Solwaraspora sp. WMMA2065: one gene and its partner. The protein of the gene in region 2 interacts with the protein of the main gene of each other region in a pairwise test. Links are inferred from orthologs where the notes say so. Each region holds a gene or a part of one and is shown on either strand. Other genes may lie near its edges. The genes, in order: rlmB and O7610_RS17850.

Region 1 (6,738 bases), 1.7 Mb from region 2 along the record:
CGTCGCCGACCTCGCCGCCGACCCGGAGACCTGTCTGGCGTACGCCGAAGGGTCGCCGTCGATCGTCACCCCGCTCAACCGGCACCTCGGCTACGACGAGGCCGCCTCGATCGCCAAGCAGGCGCTCGCCGAGAACAAGTCGATCCGCGCGGTGGTGCTGGAACGCGGCCACGTCGACGCCGGCACGCTGACCGCCGCCGAGCTGGACGCGGCGCTGGACGTTCTGCGGATGACCCGGCCCAGCTGAGTCGGCATACCCTGGTGGGGTGATTACCACCGTGGTGTTCGACGTCGACGAGACCCTCGTCGACCTGCGGCCCGCGGTCACCGGCGCGCTGCAGACCGTCCTCACCGAGCTGCGCCGGCTGACCCCGCGCGCCGCCGAGCTGACCCTCGGCGACATGGCCGACGACTGGGCGGCCGCGTTCGCCGCCGACCCGTCCGCGCCGGTGATGCAGATCCGCCGGGGCGCCCTGGCCCGCTCGCTGGACCGGGTCGGCCTGCCCGAGCAGCTGGACCGGATCACCGGGATCTTCTTCGAGCGCCGGTTCGCGCTCAGCCGGCCGTACGCCGACACGCTGCCCGCCCTGGACCGGCTGCGCCGCCGGTACGCGGTCGGCCTGGCCACCAACGGCAACAGCCGCGCCGACCGGTGCGGGCTGCGCGGCCAGTTCGCCTTCGAGGTGTACGCCCACGTCGACGGCCTGCCGAAAAAGCCGGACCAGCGGTTCTACGACGCCGTACTGGCCGCCGCCGGGGTCACCGCCGCCGACCGGGTGGTCTACGTCGGCGACTCGATCCCGCACGACGTGGTCGGCCCCCAGGCGGCCGGGCTGCGGGCCGTCTGGCTGAACCGGCGCGGCGAGCCCTGCCCGCCCGAGGTGTGCCCGGACGCCCAGATCACCAGTTTGGCGCAGCTGCCCGACGCCCTCGCCGACCTGTTCTGAACGTCTCGCGGTCCTGCACGGAGGAGCTGTCACAGCTCGCTGGCGAGCAGCCGGGACACCGCCTCGGCGGTCGCCTGCACCTGCGCGCCGATCGCCGGCACGTCCAGGGTGCCCATCGTCACCACCCCGACGCTGGCCTCCAGGCCGGGCACGCCGAGCACCGGGGCGGCGACCCCGTACGCGCCGGGCTGCAACTCGCCGCTGCTGGTCACCGGTCCGGGCGTACCGTCACGGCCGGCCAGGATCGCCCGGCCGGCGGCCCCGCGACCGACCGGGTGCCGCGACCCGGCCCGGTACGCCACGTGGAACGCCGTCCAGCTCGGCTCGACGACGGTCAGCGCCACCGCCTCGGCACCGTCGGCGACGGTCAGGTGGGCGGTGGCGCCGGAGGACTCGGCGAGCCGGCGCAGCGCCGGCAGCGCGGCATCGGCCAGCAGCGGCTGTGCCCGCCGGGCCAGCTGCAGCAGCCCGGCACCGAGCCGCAACCGACCGGCGGTGTCGCGGCGCAGCATGCCGTGCGCGGCCAGGGTGGTGGCCAGCCGGTAGACGGCGGCCCGACCGATACCGAGCCGGCCGGCGGCCTCGGTGACGGTGATCCCGCCGGTCGCCTCGGCGACCAGGCCCAGCAGGCGCAGCCCCCGGTCCAGGGTCTGCGCCGTCTCCGCCCCTCGCGCGTGCACACCGACAGAGTACGGACGGGTGCCAGTCGGTACCCTCGTAGCGTGACGCTCCGCTTGTACGACACCGCGACCCGGTCCGTGCGGGACTTCGTGCCCCGCCAGCCCGGCGAGGTCAGCGTCTACCTGTGTGGCGTCACCGTCCAGTCCGCCCCGCACATCGGTCACCTTCGCTCCGGCGTCAACTACGACGTGCTCCGCCGCTGGCTGGCCCACCAGGGGCTGCGGGTCACCTTCATCCGCAACATCACCGACGTCGACGACAAGGTGCTGGACAAGGCGGCCGCCGCGGGTCAGCCGTTCTGGTCGATCGCGTACGCCAACGAACTGTTGCTGGCCGCCGCGTACCGCAGCCTGAACGTGCTGCCGCCGACGTACGAGCCGCGCGCCACCGGGCACATCCCGGAGATGCACCAGCTGATCGAGCGGCTGATCGACCGCGGCCACGCCTACCCGGCCGGTGACGGCAGCGGCGACGTCTACTTCGACGTCGCCTCGTACGCCGACTACGGCGCGCTGTCCGGGCAGCGCCCCGACGCGATGCAGCCGGCCGGCGACGGCGTCGACCGGGCCAAACGCGACCCGCGCGACTTCGCACTCTGGAAGGGCGTCAAGCCGGACGAGCCCGCCGACGCGGCCTGGCGCTCGCCGTGGGGTCCGGGCCGGCCCGGCTGGCACATCGAGTGCTCGGCGATGTGCTGGCGTTACCTCGGCCCCGAGTTCGACATCCACGGCGGCGGGCTGGATCTGACCTTCCCGCACCACGAGAACGAGGTCGCCCAGTCCAAGGCGGCCGGGCTGCCGTTCGCCCGTTACTGGGTGCACCACGGGCTGCTCAACCTGGGCGCGGCGAAGATGAGCAAGTCACTGGGCAACGTCATCGACCTCGGCCACGTCGCCCGGCTCGGGGTGCGTCCGGTCGAGCTGCGCTACTACCTGACTGCGGCGCACTACCGGTCCCGCATCGACTACTCCGACGACGCCCTACTGGAGAGTGCCACCGCGTACCGGCGGATCGAGGGTTTCGTCCGGCGGGCGGCGGAGCAGGTCGGCGCGGTCGCCGCCACCGACATGCCGGCGGGGTTCGCCGCCGCGATGGATGACGACCTGAACACGTCGGCCGCGTTCGCCGTGCTGCACGACGAGATCCGCGACGGCAACAACCTGCTGGCCGGCGGTGATGATGACGCGGTCCGGGCCAGCCTGGGCCGGGTCCGCGCCATGCTGGGCGTGCTCGGCCTCGACCCGCTCGACCCGTCGTGGGGCGACGCCGCCCCGCGCGACGAGCTGCGTGGCGCGGTCGACGCGCTGATCGCCCTCGCCCTCGACCAGCGGGCGCAGGCCCGCGCCCGGCGCGACTGGGCCGCCGCCGACGCGGTGCGTGACCAGCTCAAGCAGGCCGGCGTCACGGTCGAGGACACCCCGCACGGCCCCCGTTGGACCATTGGAGAGCAGACCTGATGCCCGGCAACTCGCAACGACGTGGCCGGCGGGTCACCCCCAAGAAGGGCACCACCCAGGGCTCCGGCGGCAAGAACCGGTCCGGCCTGACCGGCAAGGGGCGCACCCTGCCGGCCGACGAACGGCCGTGGCACAAGGGCTACTCCGGCACCGAGAAGCTGCCGAACAAGACCGCCTGGAAGCAGGAGAAGGAACGCCGGGCGGCGGCCGCCGAGGGGCGCGCGCCGAAGATCGGCGTACCTGGGACGAAGGACACCACCTGGGGTGGCGGTGGCCGCAGCCGGGGCGGTCCGGCGACCGGCCGGTTGGCCCGGGGCGGTGCCCGGTCCGGGCCGCGGGTCTCCCCGGGCCGTAAGGCGCACCCGCCGAAGGACGCCCCGGAGCTGCTGGTCGGCCGCAACCCGGTGGTCGAGGCGCTGCGGGCCAATGTGCCGGCGACCGCGCTCTACGTCGCCCAGGGCATCGACGTCGACGACCGGGTCACCGAGCTGGTACGGACCGCCGGTGACCGGGGCATCGCGATCCTGGAGATCACCCGGGCCGAGCTGGACCGGATGACCGGCGGCGTGCTGCACCAGGGCGTCGGGCTGCAGGTGCCGGCGTACGCGTACGAGCCGTTCGAGGACCTGCTGGCCGCCGCCGCCGAGCAGCCGGAGCCGCTGCTGGTCGCCCTGGACGGGGTGACCGATCCGCGTAACCTCGGGGCGGTGGTGCGCTCGGCGGCCGCGTTCGGCGCGCACGGCGTGTTCGTGCCGGAGCGGCGGGCCGCCGGGATGACCGCCACCGCGTGGCGGACCAGCGCCGGTGCGGCCGCCCGGACCCCGGTCAGCCAGGTGGTCAACATGACCCGGGCGGTGAAGAAGTGCCAGGCCGAGGGGTTCGTCGTGGTCGGCCTGGACGCCGACGGCGAGACCGACCTGTATGACCTGGAGGCTGCGGTGGGTCCGCTGGTCGTGGTGGTCGGTTCCGAGGGTCGCGGGCTGTCCCGGCTCGTCGGCGAGACCTGTGACCTGCGGGTACGCATCCCGATGCACTCCGACGTCGAGTCGCTCAACGCCAGTGTGGCCGCCGCGGTCACCCTCGCCGAGGTCGCCCGCCGCCGCCTGGTCGGCTGACCGGCCGATCGCTGATCAGCGGGTCAGTCACCCGTAGCATGCCCGGGGTCGGTGTCGGGCGGGTTCGGGGTGCGGCGGAGGAACAGCTGATGACAGGGCAGGACGAGGGCTTCGCCCTCGGGGTCGACCTGGGCACCTCCAACACGGTCGCGGTGCTGCGCTGGCCGGACGGGCGGACCCGACCGCTGCTCTTCGACGGCGTGCCGGTCCTGCCGTCCGGGGTGTTCCTCGGCGACCGGCTGCACGTCGGTCGGGACGCGCAGCGGCTCGCCCAGGCCGACCCGGCCCGGTTCGAGCCGAACCCGAAACGCCGGGTCGACGAGCCGACGGTGCTGCTCGGCGCGCATGACGTGCCCACCGCTGACCTACTGGCCGCGGTGCTCGCGGCGGTGGCCCGGTCGGCGGTGGAGGCGGTCGGCTTCCTGCCGCCGGCGGCGCTGACCTACCCGGCCGGCTGGGGTGCCCGCCGCCGGGAGGTGCTGGCGCACGCGGTGGCCCGCGCCGGTTGGCCGCCGGTCATCCCCGGCGGGCCGGCCACCTCCGGCCCGCCGCCCGTCGGGTCCGGCACGCCCGGGACCCGACTGGTGCCGGAGCCGGTCGCCGCGGCCCGCTACTTCGCCGACGTGCTACGCCGACCGGTGCCGGTCGGGCAGGCCCTCGCCGTGTTCGACTTCGGCGGCGGCACCCTCGACATCGCCGTGGTTCGCAACGACGGAGTCGACCCGCACGGGCGGGCCCGGTTCGCGGTGATCGGCTCCGGCGGCCTCACCGAACTCGGCGGTCTCGACCTGGACGCGGCGCTGGTCGAACAGCTCGGCGCGGTGCTCGATCCGCAGGTACGGCAGCAGTTGGCCGCTCCGGCCACCCCGGCGCAGTGGCGCAACCGCCGGCAGTTCTGGGACGACGTACGCGGGGCGAAGGAGATGCTGTCCCGGGCGTCGTCGGCGCCGGTCGCCGTGCCCGGCGTGGACCGGGCGGTGCACCTGACCCGTGACGAGTTGGAGCGGGTCGCCACCCCGCTGATCGGCCGTGGCGTACGGGAGACGGCCCGGTTGGTCGCGGCCTGCGGGCTCGGGGTCGACCAGCTTGCCGGACTGTTCCTGGTCGGCGGCTCGTCGCGGGTGCCGCTGGTGGCCCGGATGCTGCACAGCGAGCTGGGGATCGCACCGACCGTGCTGGAGCAGCCGGAACTGCCGGTCGCCGAAGGCGCGCTGGCCGACCTGCCTGCGCCGGCGTCCGTTCCGGCCGCGCCGTCCGCCGTCGCGTCACCCGTACCGCCGGTTGCAGCCGCACCATCCCCGGTCTCACCCGCGCCGTCCGGCCCGGCGCGGCGGCGTCGGCTGCCGTGGCTGGTCGGCGGCGCGGCCCTGGCCGTGGTCGCGGTGACCGTCGCCAGCGTCGTCTACCTGCTGCGGGATCCGGCCCGGCCGATCGAGTTCCGGGCGTTCAGCCAGGTCGGCAAGGCGATCACGGTGCCCGAGGACGCGGACGCCGACTTCACCCAACTGGTCGACGGCCAGGCGTACGGCGGCTACGTCCGCGACGACGGCCGGCTCGGCGTCGTCGCCGTCGACCCGGCGACCGGCGACCAGCGGTGGGACGAGGCGACGACCGTGCGCGCCGACCGGTGGTTCGGCCTGCGGGCCACCCCGGACGCGGTGATCGCCGTCGCCGACGCCTACAGCAGCGCCACCCGGCCAGTCGCGGTGCTCGACCCGACCGACGGCCGGCAGCTGTGGCACTTCGAGATTCTCGGCAAGGACCAGTTGTTCGTCTTCGACGACGTCCTCGTCTGGTCCGACGTGGATGGTGCCCGGCTGGTCGGGCTGGACCTGCGGGACGGCACCGAACGCTGGGAGCACGAAAACCCGGCCGACCAGTACGACGACACCGACACCGCGGTGTACCCGGCGGTGAGCGCCGCCGACCTGACCGGCCCGGCCGGCTTCGACGGCGCCCCCACCACGCCCGACCTGGCCGACGACCGACGGATCGTGCAGCTCACCTCGACTCGGCACGCCCGGGTGTTCGACGCGGGCTCCGGCGAACTGCTCGGCGACCGGTCGAACGTGGCCGCGCCGACCGACCCGGTCGTTGTCTACGCGGGCCGGCTGGTGATCGCGCCGTCGGACAGCAGCGGATACCGGCTGGCGTCGTACGACCTGTCGACGACCGGCGAGTCGGTCAACCTCTACACCCCGGCCGACGACCAGCGGCGGCTGCAGAGCCTCACCCCGTGCGGCGGCACCCGGATTTGCCTGCTGGAATCGACCGGCTTCGGTTCCGACACCAACGAACTCGTGGTGATCGACCCGGCCGAGGACGGCGTGCAGTGGCGGGTGCCGGCCGCCGACTTCGAGGTGGTCGTGCCGGTCGGCGACCAGATCCTGCTACGCCGTACGACGACTCCCTACCTGTCGCTGCTGCTCGACGCCGACGGCGAGGAACTGCTGCGTCGTGACGGGGTGGCGGTAAGGATCGACCGGGCGAACCTGCTGTGGTTCCTGGACGACCCGGGCAGCTACCCGGAGGACGCCA
Region 2 (6,696 bases):
CAGGGTGAGCGAGCCGCCCCGGGACGGATCCGGTTGGTGTACCCGGGCGATGACGAAGGTCGGCGAGGTGACGTCGCCGCGTACCCCGAGGCCGTCGCCGATCCCCTGCACCAGCGCGGTCTTGCCGGCGCCGAGCGGACCGGTCAGCACCACCAGGTCGCCTTGGCGCAGCAGCCGGCCGAGGCGGCGGCCGAGGTCGTGGGTGTCGGCCAGTTCGGGTAGCGGGATCCGGACAGTCATCGGGCGATTTTCGCAAGGAACGCGACCAGCACCGCGTTGACCCGGTCGGCGTGTTCCAGCATCACCACGTGCCCGCCGTCGGGGATCCTCACGTAGTCGGCGTCGGGCAGCCGGCGCAGGATCTCCTCCGAGTGGGTCACCGGGGTGATCATGTCCTTGTCGCCGACGATGACCAGCGTGGGGCTGCTCTCCAGGACCGCGAGCGCCGGGTACCGGGAGTGGGTCAGCAGGGTACGCACGTACCGGGTGACGGTCTCCGCCGAGGTCCGCGAGTTCATCCGCTCCACGTAGCTGACCAGCGCCGGGCTGGGCCGGTCGGTGCCGAAGCCGTACTGGCGGGTCAGCAGCCAGGCGAGGTCGGCGGTGGCCACCCGCAGCCGGTCGATCACTGGACCGGTCAGCCGGGTGGCGTTGTTGACCAGCATCAGCAGCGGCGAGCCGGCCCGGCTGAGGATCGCCGGCAGACCGAGCCGGGCCTCGTCGACCAGGCTGCCCGAGGTCGCCATCAGTACGGTGCCGACCACCCGGTCGCGGAACAGCTCCGGATGCCGTTGGGCCAGGGCCATGATGGTCATGCCGCCCATCGAATGTCCGACCAGGATCAACGGGCCGTCGCCGGCGGCCTGCTCGATGACCGCCCGCAGCGTCTCACCGAGCGCGTCGATCTCGTAGTCGCCGGACTCCAGCCGGCCGGAGCGGCCGTGGCCGGGCTGGTCGTAGCAGACCAACCGGTACTCTCCCTGCCGGGTCAGCTCCCGGCGTTGGAAGTGGAAGGTCCCCATGTCCAGGCAGTAGCCGTGCACGAAGACGATGGTCGGCCGCAGCGGTGCCGCGTCGTCCGGCTCGACGATCTCCACGTAGACGTCGGTGCCGTCGGCCGCGGTGACCACCCGGGTCTCGTCGTAGGGCAGCTCGCCGAAGGGTTCGTCGGCGTACCGGTCCGCCACCTCCCGCTTGAGCCGGCGCACCAGGGCGCGTTCGACGGTGACCGTCGCGGTCACCCCGGCAGCCGCGACGCCGATGACCGCGCCGACGATGCCGGCGGTCCGGGCCACCTTCTGCGCACCGGCCCGCTGCCCGCTCATGGCCGGCTGTCCTGGTAGATCCGGGGCACCCGGGGGCTACCGAACCGGGTGACGATCTCGTAGTTGATGGTGCCGACCGCGTCGGCCCAGTCGTCGGCGGTCGGGCCGCCGTCGCGTCCGTCACCGAACAATGTGGCCACCTCCCCAGCGTTGATCTCGTCGTCGCCGCAGTCGAGCACGATCTGGTCCATGCACACCCGGCCGGCGATCCGGCGCGTCCGGCCACCGAGGCGCACCGGCCCGGTGTTGGACGCGTGCCGGGGCACCCCGTCGGCGTAGCCGAGCGGCACCACGGCCAGAGTGCTCTCCCGTTTGGTGTGGTAGGTGTGCCCGTAGGAGACGCCCTGCCCGGCGGGGATCCGCTTGACCAGCATCACCCGGGCGCGGACGGTCATCGCCGGCCGTAGACCGAAGCCTTCGCCCGGCACCGGGGACAGCCCGTAGCAGGCGATACCGGGCCGGACCAGGTCGAAGTGGGTGTCCGGCCGGGTCAGGGTGGCCGCGGAGTTGGCCAGGTGCCGGTAGCGGGGGCGCAGCCCGTACCGGCTGGCCACGGCGAGCCCGTCGTGGTACGCCGCCAGCTGCCGGTCGATGGTGGCGTGCCCGGGCGCGTCGGCGAAGACGAAGTGGCTCCACACCCCGACCACCTCGACGGTGCCGTCGGACTGCGCTTTGGCGGCCGTCTCGACCAGCTCGGGCCAGTCGTCGCCGGTGGCCCCACCCCGGGACAACCCGGTGTCGATCTTGAGATGCAACCGGGCCGGCCGGCCGGCGAGTCGGGCCGCGGCGACGGCCTCGGACAGCAGGGCGCGGCTGCCGACGCCGAGGTCGACGTCGGCGGCGACCGCCTCGTGCAGGGGCAGTCCGGGGCTGAGCAGCCAGGCCAGCACCGGCCCGGTCAGTCCGGCACCGCGCAGCTCCAGCGCCTCACCGAGGGTGCAGACGCCCAGCCAGTCCGCTCCGGCGTCGAGTGCGGCCCGGGCCGCCGGCACCATGCCGTGGCCGTACCCGTCGCCCTTCACCACCGCCATCAGCTCGGCGCTGGTGCCGGCCCGCAGCCGGGCCACGTTCTCCCGGATCGCGTCCAGGTCGACCCGCACCTCTGCCTGCCACATGAGGCCAGCCTACTGACCGGTCACCTGATCGGGCAGGTTCCCGGCCGGTCAGGTCGGCGGCCGGCCGTCAGATCATCGTCACCCACCGACAGACCGCTGGCACCCGCCGGTCAGGTCGGCCACCACCGGGCGCAGCGCGGCGGCCACCTCGACCGCGGTGACCGGCCCGGTGCGGGCGGCGGCCCGGCCGGCCAGGCCGTGCACGTACGCGGCGGCCAGCGCCGCCCGCTGCGGATCCAGCCCGGCGGCGAGCAGCGAGCCGAGCAGGCCGGCCAGTACGTCGCCGGTGCCGCCGGTGGCCAGCGCCGGGGTGCCGGTGGCGTTCACGTACGCCCGTCCGTCCGGTCCGGCGACCACCGTACGGTCGCCTTTGAGCAGGACGGTCGCCCGCATCCAGGCGGCCAGCCGCAGCGCGGCCCCGACCCGGTCGTCGCCGGGTGGCTGGCCGGCGAGCCGGGCGAACTCCCGATCGTGCGGGGTGATCACGGTGGGTGCCTGCCGGCCGCGCAACTGCTCCGCCCAGCTGCCGTCGACCAGCATGGTCAACGCGTCGGCGTCCAGCACCACCGGCACCGGCGCGGCCAGCACCGACCGCAGCTCGGTCACGGCGTGTTCCCCGCCGCCCAGCCCGGAGCCGCACACCCAGGCCTGCACCCGGCCGGCGTCTGCGACCCGACCGGTGGCGATCACCGAGGGGTACCGGTCCAGCACCTGGGCGGCGGCGCTGCCGGCGTACCGGACCAGGCCGGTCGGCCCGGCGACCGCCCCGCCCACGGAGAGCACCGCCGCACCCGGATAGGTCGCCGAGCCGGTCGCCACCCCGACCACTCCCCGGGTGTACTTCTCGGCGGCCGGGACCAGCGTCGGCCACCACGCCGAGACGTCGTCGCGGCCGGGCACCTCGAACGCGGGTGTGCCGCGCAGCCACGGTCGCAGGCCGATGTCGACCAGCTCTACGTGACCGGCGCGGACGGCGGCCGGTCCCACCATCAGCGCCGGCTTCAGGCAACCGAAGGTGACGGTGACGTCGGCTCGTACGGTGTCCCTCCCGACCGCGGCGGCTCCGGACCCGGTAGCTCCGGACCTGGCGGGGCCAGCTCCGGTCGACGGCACCGCGGCACCGTCGGGCACCCCGCCGGTGTCGACCGCAACGCCGCTGGGCACGTCCACCGCGACCAGCACCGGCCGGCCGCCACGTGCCGAAGTGAGCTCGCCGGCCCGGGCGAGCGCACCGGCGGCCGGCTCCCGCAGCCCGCCGGTGCCGCCGATGCCGACGATCCCGTCCATGATCAGGTCCGCGTGCCGGCCGGCACCGTCGGCGGTCCGACCGTCGGCCACCCGGCCGCCCGCGGACCGTAGCGCGGCGAGCCCGCCACAGTGGGCCCGGTCCGGTCGCAGCAGCCAGGCGGTGACCCGGGCGCCCCGGCGGGCCAGTCGGGCTCCGGCGTACAGCGTGTCGCCGCCGTTGTCGCCCGAGCCGACCAGCAGCAGCACCTCGGCACCGTAGACCCCGCCGCGCTCGGCGAGCAGGGTGGCGCACCGGCGGGCCAGGCCGGCGGCGGCCCGGTGCATCAGTGTCCCCGGTGCAACGGTCGCCATCAGCGCCTGCTCGGCGCTGCGGACGTCGGACACCCGCCACACCTGGATCATTCGCTTACCTCCGCCGCGCCGCTTCGTCGCTCACCGCCCACGGTCACCCTACCGGCGGTGGTGACCGGTGGGACGGTAACCGCTGCGCCGATTGTCCACAGGGTCCCCCGCCACGCTGTCGGTTCCGGATAGCGTCTGCCCATCGACGCATGCCGACGGAGGCGACACGGTGACCGGAGCCGACATGGGTGAACGGAGGCGACATGGGTGAACGGAGGCGACATGGGTGAACTGCCCGGCAACGACGTGGGCCCGGCCGGCGGCGGGCCGCTGCGGGTGCGGCCGGCCGTGCTGCACGACGCCGCCGACCGGTTGACCGGGCTGGCCTACCGGCTGGCGCACGGGCTGGCCGGCCAGCCGGAGCTGACCGTCGCCGCACCGGGCTGGGCAGCGGCCGACCTGCTGGTCACGGTGGAGGCCGCAGTGCACCGGCAGGTGAGCCGGGCCGGCGCGGACGCGGCCGCCACCGGGCAGGCGCTGGCCAGGGCCGCCGATGAGTACGACGCCGCCGACTGGCGGGCGGTCCACCGGCTGGCCAAATGATCACGTACCGGCAGCTGTGGCGGGCCGACCCGGCGGCCTGGCAACAGGCCGCGTACGGCTGGCGGCGCCGGCAACCAGCGGTCGAACGGCGGGCCGCCGAGGTGGCCGGGGCGGCCGGGGCACTGCGCGCCGGCTGGTCCGGGCCGGCGGCGACCGCCGCCGACACCCGGTTGGCCGGCCTGGGTGACCGGCTAGACGCCGTCGGCCCGGCGCTGTGCGTCGTCGACCAGATCCTCAGCCGGTACGCCGAGCAGCTGGCCCGGGCCAAGGCGGTGCTCGCCGACTGGGTCGCCACGGCGGGGGTGCTCGGTCTGTCGATCGACCGGGACGGCCGAGTCGGCGTGGACCCGGCGGTGACCCGCCCGGACGGGCCGACCCTGGCCGGTGCCCGCCGGGTAGCCGCCGGCGTCGCCGACGCGCTCGCCCTGGCCACCGAGGCGGACGTCGACGCGGCCCGCCGGCTCGACGCGGCCGCCACCGCCGCCAGCCAGGGCTGGCCGGCGCGGCCGCCGGCGACGCGCCCACCGCCGTCGGCCGCGCCGGCTGCGGTGCGGGCCTGGTGGGCCGGGCTGGACGATGCGCAGCGACGCTGGCTGATCCGGCACGAGCCGGCCCGGGTCGGCCGGTGGGACGGTCTGCCGGCGGCTGCTCGGGACCAGGCGAACCGGCTGCTGCTGGGTCGGCAGCGGGCGGCGTTGCTGGCCGAACGGGCGGCGCTGCTGGACAGCACGGACCCGACGGCGGTGCCGCGGTTGCGCCGGCTGGACCGGCTGATCGACGGCCTGGACACGGTCGACGACCGGCTCACGTCCGCGTCCGGCCCTCGGGCCTACCTGCTGGCGCTGGACGGCGGCGCCGGCCGGCCGGGTGATCCGTCGGCTCCCGCCTCGACCGGCCGGGTGATCCTCGCGCTGGGCGATCCCGATCAGGCCCGACGCGTGCTGACCCACGTCCCGGGGATGGGCAGCGGTCTCGACCGGGTCGGCGGCGAGTTGGCCCGCACCGAGCAGGTGCTGCAACGTTGCCAGCAGTTGGCTCCACAGGAGTCGACCGCAGCCGTGTTGTGGCTGGACTACGCGGCACCGGCGTTCGTCGACGAGGCGGCCAGCACCGCCCCGGCGCGGGCCGGGGCCGCCGACCTGCGCCGGTTCCAGGATGGTCTGGGCGTCAACCGCGCCGGCGACCCGGGCGGGCTGACCGTGCTCGGACACAGCTACGGCTCGCTGGTGGTGGGTACGGCGGCGCAGGCACCCGGCCTGGCCGCCGACAACCTGATCTTCGTCGGTTCGCCCGGGGTGGGGGTGGACCGGGTGGACGAGTTGGCGGTGCCGGCCGACCGGGTGTGGGCCACCACCGCCGAGAACGATGTCATCCGCCGGGCGACCTGGCCGCAGCTGTGGCCGGGCGACCGGCTGTGGCACGGCGAGGACCCGAGCGGCGAGGACTTCGGTGCCCGGGTCTTCACCGGTGACGCGTCGGGGCATCTGGGCTACTGGGCCGGAGACAATCCGGCGCTGGACTCGATGGCCCGGATCGTGCTCGGCGTCGACCACCCGGCTGGCAGCCGGCCCGGCACGGGCGCGGCGGTCACTCCACGGTGACCGACTTCGCCAGGTTCCGGGGCTGGTCGACGTCGTGGCCCCGGGCGGCGGCGATCTCGCAGGCGAGCACCTGCAGCGGTACCGTGGTCAACAGCGGGGCCAGCAGCGTCGGGGTGCGCGGTACGTAGATCAGGTCGTCGGCGTACGGCGCCACGGCGGTGTCGCCCTCCTCGGCGATCACCACGGTCCGGGCGCCCCGGGCCCGTACCTCCTGGATGTTCGACACGATCTTGTCGTGCAGCATGCCCCGGCCGGCCGGTGAGGGCACCACGCAGACCACCGGGGTGCCCTGGTCGATCAGCGCGATCGGGCCGTGCTTGAGCTCGCCGGCGGCGAAGCCCTCGGCGTGCATGTAGGCGAGCTCCTTGAGCTTGAGCGCGCCTTCGAGGGCGACCGGGTAGCCGACGTGCCGGCCGATGAACAGCACCTGGTTGGCGGTGGCGAGGTCCCGGGCGAGCTGGC

What was found.
Region 1: the proteins of O7610_RS17850 (region 2) and rlmB interact in binary tests that used the Escherichia coli proteins (3 or more experiments, as listed by UniProt). The link is inferred for Solwaraspora sp. WMMA2065 from one-to-one orthologs.

Annotation. Positions count from the first base shown.
Region 1 is NZ_CP128361.1:5,602,933-5,609,670, forward strand. What follows is about bases 2,143-5,142. They hold rlmB (23S rRNA (guanosine(2251)-2'-O)-methyltransferase RlmB), read left to right. Parts: upstream 2,143-3,084; coding sequence 3,085-4,200; downstream 4,201-5,142. Other genes in these bases: cysS (cysteine--tRNA ligase), read left to right, coding at 2,143-3,085; O7610_RS25485 (Hsp70 family protein), read left to right, coding at 4,290-5,142. Outside these bases: O7610_RS25460 (class II fumarate hydratase), read left to right, coding at 1-247; O7610_RS25465 (HAD family hydrolase), read left to right, coding at 267-947; O7610_RS25470 (helix-turn-helix domain-containing protein), read right to left, coding at 977-1,627; more of cysS, read left to right, coding at 1,670-2,142; more of O7610_RS25485, read left to right, coding at 5,143-6,738. UniProt on the Escherichia coli protein: Specifically methylates the ribose of guanosine 2251 in 23S rRNA.
Region 2 is NZ_CP128361.1:3,926,051-3,932,746, forward strand. What follows is about bases 1,805-4,762. They hold O7610_RS17850 (NAD(P)H-hydrate dehydratase), read right to left. Parts: upstream 4,091-4,762; coding sequence 2,519-4,090; downstream 1,805-2,518. Other genes in these bases: alr (alanine racemase), read right to left, coding at 1,805-2,440; O7610_RS17855 (hypothetical protein), read left to right, coding at 4,313-4,633; O7610_RS17860 (alpha/beta hydrolase), read left to right, coding at 4,630-4,762. Outside these bases: tRNA (adenosine(37)-N6)-threonylcarbamoyltransferase complex ATPase subunit type 1 TsaE, read right to left, coding at 1-240; O7610_RS17840 (alpha/beta fold hydrolase), read right to left, coding at 237-1,325; more of alr, read right to left, coding at 1,322-1,804; more of O7610_RS17860, read left to right, coding at 4,763-6,234; glmS (glutamine--fructose-6-phosphate transaminase (isomerizing)), read right to left, coding at 6,221-6,696. UniProt on the Escherichia coli protein: Bifunctional enzyme that catalyzes the epimerization of the S- and R-forms of NAD(P)HX and the dehydration of the S-form of NAD(P)HX at the expense of ADP, which is converted to AMP.